DNA from 2 places in the Paenibacillus sp. FSL L8-0470 genome. Region 1 is predicted to be linked to the other one. Evidence: riboswitches for the same ligand, from Rfam matches in the RefSeq annotation. Region 1 holds a riboswitch; the other holds the start of a gene.
The links. Region 1 has a riboswitch for glycine ahead of NST99_RS32850 (amino acid permease). Riboswitches for the same ligand answer to the same signal wherever they lie in the genome.

Region 1 (3,419 bases):
TTATAACTTGTGGTTTAAAATCTCCTCAATGACCGCGTGGTTAAACGAATTAACTTATCAGTTACATTAGCGGCCACAAGGCACGAAGCCTCTCTTTGGATCATTCGATTCATCAAGTGTACATTTTTTGCTTTCAATGATATTAACAATATGTTATTATCAAATTGAAAGTAAGAACGAACTAACCTTATGGTGCACAAATCGGATGAAAGCAGAGGGGATGCAAGTGAATAAATCATGGGGCGGCTGGAACCTGTTTGAATTGACCTGGCTGGTTTTGTTTACCTCAATTGCTGTTGGATTTACGGTGATTTCTAAGGATTCTTTATTCGGATTTACGGTCTTTATCACCGGGGTGCTGTGCGTGGTGCTCGCGGCGAAGGGAAATCTGATGAGTTATGTGTTTGGGATGTACAATACCGTTGGTTATGCATACTTGGCTTACGTCAACGGTTTGTTTGGAGAGGTTATGCTAAATCTGCTTTTCTTTGTTCCTATGAATGTGGTTGGCTTCTACATGTGGAAAAATAACCAGACTAACGGCAAGCTGTCCATGCGTCAGCTGGAGCTCAAGCGTCTGCTCCTTGTGGGGGCGTTCTGCGTATTAGGCAGCCTGTTGCTGGGCCTGGGTCTATCGTTCATACCGGGGCAGAATTCGCCTTATATTGATGCGATTACGACGGTGTTATCCGTTGTCGCCACGCTTTTAATGGTTCGAAGATTCAAGGAACAATGGCTGGTCTATATGGTCCTCAATATGTTCACGGTGCTGCTGTGGGTGATTCGAATGCTGGAGGGGAGCGGTGAAGGCCTGCTGATGATCGTCATGTGGAGTGCGTATCTGGTTAACGCTGTATACGGCTACTACAATTGGAACAAGGGAGCTAGGGAGGTATCAGCATGAAGAGACTTGGCTTGACGCTCGGGAAGTTTGCCCCGCTGCATAAAGGGCATCAGTTTATGTTCGAGACGGCGCTGCAAGAGGTCGATGAACTGATTGTAGTGATCTATGAGACGACGGTGACCCCGATCCCGCTGCATATCCGGGCCAACTGGATTCGCAAGCTCTACCCGGCGGTACGGGTGATTGAAGCCTGGGACGGTCCCGATGGGTATTCTAACAACCGGGAGCATGAGATAAGGGAAGAGCAATATATTCTGGGGTTACTGAAAGGCGAGCAAGTGACACATTTCTACTCCAGCGAGTTTTACGGAGAGCATATGAGCATCGCTTTGGGCGCAGTAGACCGGAGGGTGGATCAAGCCCGCGGGCAGGTACCGATTTCAGCTACTATGGTCCGTTCGGATCCTTACAAGTACCGGGAATATGTGAGCGATAGCGTATATCGGGATTTAATAACAAAAGTGGTTTTTGTGGGAGCGATGTCTACCGGCAAATCCACGATCACCGAAGCGTTGGCCCGGCGGTATCGTACAACCTATGCGAGCGAATACGGGCGCGATTATTGGACGGAGCATCAGGTGGACCGCCGAATTGGCTTGGAGGCGTTCGATGAAATTGCTGTCGGCCATATGGAGCGGGAAGAGCGGGCTTTACTGCAAGCGGATAAATATCTTTTTGTCGATACCAATGCGATCACCACTTATATGTTTGCCCTGGATTACCACGGCCGGGCCCCTGAACGCTTAACCCGGATCGCCCTGGAAAATGCACAGCGGTATGACCTTTTTTTCCTGTGTGACGACGATATTCCTTACGAGGATACATGGGACCGCAGCGGGAATCAGAAGCGGCATATTTTCCATAAGCAAATTATTGCGGATTTGAAGGCGCGGCGGATTCCGTACATCACGCTTCGGGGAAGCCTGGAGGAACGAATGGGCAAGGTAGACGAAGTACTGGCAACGTTCAAGCCCTATCATAATTATTTTGGCGAAGCACGGTGGTAATTAATGTTATTGACAAAACTTTTGACTATGATTAGTATTGAAAAATATTTAAAAGAAGTTATGATCCTATAATCAAATAATTTCTAAGCTATGAATGCTATGGATCACACTATAGCAGGAGCAGCTTCTGGAGAGACCGTGGGGATTCCCCGGCGCCGAAGGGTTCACAATCTCAGGCAAAAGGACAGAAGAGTACTGGATATTTCATTTGTTATTCTGATAATCGTCAGAATAATGAGTGTATTTTATTTAATATTCTTATGACCGTGAGATTGGAGCGCATCCAGTCTCTTTTTTATTGTCATTTTTACTTGTTCATTATTTCACAAAGAATTATTAAATTTAGAGGGGGGAGTTTCACATGGCACCACAAGAACTAAAGAGAGATTTAGAGAATCGGCATGTTCAGCTCATTGCAATTGGGGGGACCATCGGGACCGGATTGTTTTTAGGATCAGGTAAAGCTATACAACTCGCAGGACCATCCATCATCTTTGCTTATTTAATCGTCGGTATTGCCGTGTTTTTTGTTATGAGGGCGTTGGGAGAACTTCTGTTGTCAAAAGCGGGTTATCAATCTTTTACAGACATCGCCGAAGATTATCTTGGACCGCGCGCAGCATTTGTAACCGGATGGACCTATTGGTTTTGTTGGATCATGACGGCTATGGCGGATATTATAGCTGTTGGCGTATATGTACAATATTGGTTTGATATCCCGCAATGGATTCCTGCCGTCATTTGTTTGATCATTTTATTAGGGCTCAATTTATTAACTGTAAAAAGTTTTGGCGAATTAGAGTTTTGGTTTGCATTAATCAAGGTAGTGACTATTCTCGCGTTGATTGTTATCGGGGCAATCCTGCTCGTGATTGGATTCAAAACAGCTAACGGAACGGTTACTGTCAGTAATATTTGGGCGCATGGGGGAGTATTCCCGAACGGGATTTCAGGGTTCTTACTTTCCTTTCAAATGGTTGTGTTTGCCTTTGTAGGTGTGGAATTGGTGGGGGTATCGGCAGCAGAAACATCTAATCCAGAAAAAACCATCCCATCAGCGATTAATAAAATCCCTTTGAGAATTCTATTTTTCTACGTGGGTGCCATTATTGCCTTATTATCCATCAACGCATGGACAGAACTAAATCCGGCAGAAAGTCCTTTTGTTAAAACGTTTAGTTTAGTCGGGATACCGATTGCTGCTGGAATTATTAACTTTGTCGTATTAACTTCAGCCGCGTCTGCCTGTAACAGCGGAATGTTCTCAACAAGCCGGATTCTATATAATTTGAGCAGGAATGACCAGGCTCCAGCCAATTTTGCAAAGCTGAATAAAAATCATGTCCCAAGCAATGCGCTCTTCATCTCCACGCTTGTGTTATCCATGGGAGCTCTTTTGAGTAAGCTGATTCCGGAGACTGCTTTTGGAATCGTGACAACCATCAGTGCCATTTGTTTCATTTGGGTTTGGGGTATCGTCCTGATCTGCCATGTGCGGTATAAGAAAA
Region 2 (3,419 bases), 480 kb from region 1:
CAATGATCCCCAGCTCAGCCGGTGAGATGACCTTTTTTGTCTGCATGGCCATGGCAGCTGTCCTGCTGTACCCCTTTTACTCTATCGGCGTTTACTACTTTGTGCTCAGACCGGCTGCACCCCCTCGCAAAGTCTACAGATTTATCCTTCTATGCTGTTTATTCGTCATGATTGGCCTTGCACTGCTGCCCCTCTTGTGGCGGATGGCTCCACATTTTTATCCGGGACTTGCAGATTTCCCAAGCCGCTGAAAGCGCAAAAAAGACAGACTCCTCACATTAGTGCAGCTAATGCGCGAAATCCGTCTTTAATTAATTTTCCACAAAACCAATTGCTATTCCCCAACCCGTTCACGGTAAGCGGCTGCGTCCAGCAGTCCCGATACGGCGTCAGCATACTCGCCTTCGATCTCCAGTTCAAAAATCCAGCCCCCGCTGTACGGCTGATCGTTAATCAGCTCCGGGCTGTTCTCCAGTGCATCGTTAATCTTGGTAACCGTTCCCGATACCGGTGAGTATAATTCGGAAACCGTCTTCACGGATTCAATGCTGCCCACGCTGTCCCCGGCAGAAATAGCCGATCCAACTTCAGGAAATTCCACAAATACGATATCGCCTAGTAAATGCTGGGCATGGTCCGTAATCCCAACACGTATTAACCGTCCTTCGCCCTGCTGCGCCCATTCATGCTCTTCGCTGTACAGCAGGTTATCTAGCACTTCACTCATTTCAAGCCGCCTCATTTCCGAATTGGAGTTGTGAATTTAGTTATAGACTAAGTTATCGTCCTGCTCAATGTCAATATAACTGACAGGAAATAAAAATTTGTCATCTTTTTGACGTTTTTTTGTTGACAGTGCACCTCCATACCCGCTTTAATGGAGACAGCAGAAAATTATACGGTTTGCGAATGATGGCATAGGGAGAGACCGTCTCTTGAAGACGGCGCCGAAGGAGTAAGCCCTCTACGGGGTGAATCTCTCAGGCAAAAGGACCTTTGCCGGACGCATCTCTGGAGAGCATCAGGCCCTGCAATTGCAGCGTACTGGTCACCAACGGGGAAACCTGCCGGGTTCACAGCAGGGTAACTCTCAGGTACAAAGGACAGAGCGGAAGTCTATATGCGCGTGCGCATATTTGGCTTCCGCCTGTCCTTTTTTTAATGGGCAGAAACGGACTCCGTCCCTGCCGGCAAAGGAAATCCCGTTAGGCTTGCATGTAATCAGACCAAGGGAGTGAGCACATGAACGCTTTGAAAAGAACGCCTTTTTATGACCTATATTCTGCTTATGCGGAGTCCAGATGCATTGACTTCGGCGGCTGGGAGCTGCCGGTGCAGTTTACCGGAATCGTCAAGGAGCATGAGGCCGTCCGCGGACAAGCCGGACTGTTCGATGTGTCACATATGGGTGAATTCATGGTTAGCGGCAGCGGCTCGGAAGCCTTCCTGCAAAAAATGACGACCAACGATGTCAGCAAGCTGGCAGACGGTGGAGCGCAGTACACGCTGCTTCTATATCCAAACGGCGGTGTTGTCGATGATTTGCTCGTATACCGCCTCGGTGAAGAGCGTTACATGCTTGTCGTGAACGCCTCCAACATCGACAAGGACTTTCAGTGGCTGCAGCATCATCTCACCGCAGAATTCAGCGGAGTCAGCCTGAGCAATATCTCGGATGAGACTCTTCTGCTCGCCCTGCAGGGCCCGCTGGCTGAGGCCATCCTCTCCAAAGTTACAACGGCTCCCATTGCTGAGCTGAAGCCTTTCCACTTCATCGAGAACGCCGAGGTGTGCGGTGTGAACGTTCTGCTCTCCCGCACCGGATATACCGGCGAGGACGGATTCGAGCTCTACGCGCCGCCGGATACGGCGGCTGCGCTGTGGAACGGCCTGCTGGAAGCGGGGGCTCCACACGGCCTGACACCGGCCGGTCTTGGCGCACGCGACACGCTGCGCTTTGAAGCCAAGCTGCCGCTGTACGGCCAGGAGCTGTCGGCGGATATTACGCCGCTGGAAGCAGGCGTGCAGTTCTTCGTGAAGCTGGATAAAGAAGATTTCATCGGCCGTGATGCGCTGCTGAAGCAGAAGGCTGACGGTCTGCCCCGCCGCCTCGTCGGTCTGGAAATGATCGACCGCGGCATTCCGCGTTCCCACTACCCTGTATACGGGAATGGAGTAAAGATCGGTGAAGTGACTACCGGAACACAGTCTCCAACACTCAAACGCAATCTCGGACTTGCGCTGCTGGATGCAGCTTACAGTGAAATAGGTACAGAGGTAAACATAGAGATCCGCGGCAAGCAGCTCAAGGCTGTCGTGGTCAAAGCGCCATTCTACAAAAAGAGCCAGGGAGTGAAGCCGCAATGAAGCACCGTTATCTGCCAATGACTGAACAAGACCGCCACGAAATGATGGAAGCAGTCGGAATTCAGTCCATGGAGGAGCTGTTCTCCGATATCCCCGAGGCCGTCCGTTATCAGGGAACTATGCCGATGTCGGAGGCACTGGATGAATACGCCTTGCTGCGCCATATGAAAGAGCTGGCCGACAAAAATGCCAATTTCGATACCCACGCCAGCTTCCTCGGCGCCGGCCTCTATGACCATCATATCCCGGTCGTTATCAATCATGTCATCTCCCGTTCGGAATTCTACACTGCTTATACTCCTTACCAGCCGGAAATCAGCCAAGGCGAGCTGCAGGCGATCTTTGAATTCCAGTCCTACATTTGTGAGCTGACCGGCATGAAGGTGGCCAACGCCAGCATGTACGATGGCGCTACGGCTTTCTCAGAAGCGGCAGTACTTGCAGCTGGTGCCACCAAACGCAAAAAGCTGATTGTCTCCCGAACTGTTCATCCGGAGGCCCGCCAGGTGTTGCGCACTTCGGCAGGTGCCTGGGGCCTCGATGTCGTAGAGATTGACTATAAAGACGGTGTAACCGACCAAGCGAAGCTTGCCGCAGCCATCAACGGCGACACGGCGGCTGTCCTGGTGCAGTCACCGAACTTCTTCGGCGCGATAGAAGATCTCGGTGCCATCGAGCCGCTGATTCACGGCGTCAAAGGTCTGTTCATTGTCAGCGCCAACCCACTGGCGCTCGGCGTGCTGGAAACGCCGGGCAAGCTCGGCGCCGACATCGTCGTCGGTGACGCGCAGCCGCTGGGCATTCCGGCTTCGCTGGGCGGACCAACCTGCGGATTCTTCGCCGTAGCGGAGCATCTGATGCGCCGCATGCCGGGCCGGATTGTCGGCCAGACCGTTGACCGGAACGGCAAACGCGGCTTCGTGCTGACGCTGCAAGCCCGCGAGCAGCATATCCGCCGTGAAAAAGCCACTTCGAACATTTGCTCTAACCAGGCGCTGCTGGCGCTGTGCGCTTCCGTCTATTTGTCCGTGATGGGCAAAGAAGGCATGCGC

Region 2: it holds a riboswitch for glycine, as region 1 does, so the genes downstream of both, gcvT (glycine cleavage system aminomethyltransferase GcvT) here and NST99_RS32850 (amino acid permease) in region 1, are expected to answer to the same signal.

What each region holds. Positions count from the first base shown of each region.
Region 1 covers NZ_JBBOZM010000001.1:7,207,653-7,211,071, reverse strand. The annotation lists gene pnuC (nicotinamide riboside transporter PnuC) at 227-904, shown strand; gene NST99_RS32855 (AAA family ATPase) at 901-1,911, shown strand; glycine riboswitch at 2,029-2,109, shown strand; gene NST99_RS32850 (amino acid permease) at 2,273-3,419, shown strand, end outside.
Region 2 covers NZ_JBBOZM010000001.1:6,727,587-6,731,005, forward strand. The annotation lists gene NST99_RS30730 (hypothetical protein) at 1-251, shown strand, start outside; gene gcvH (glycine cleavage system protein GcvH) at 335-727, opposite strand; glycine riboswitch at 910-1,006, shown strand; gene gcvT (glycine cleavage system aminomethyltransferase GcvT) at 1,243-2,367, shown strand; gene gcvPA (aminomethyl-transferring glycine dehydrogenase subunit GcvPA) at 2,364-3,419, shown strand, end outside.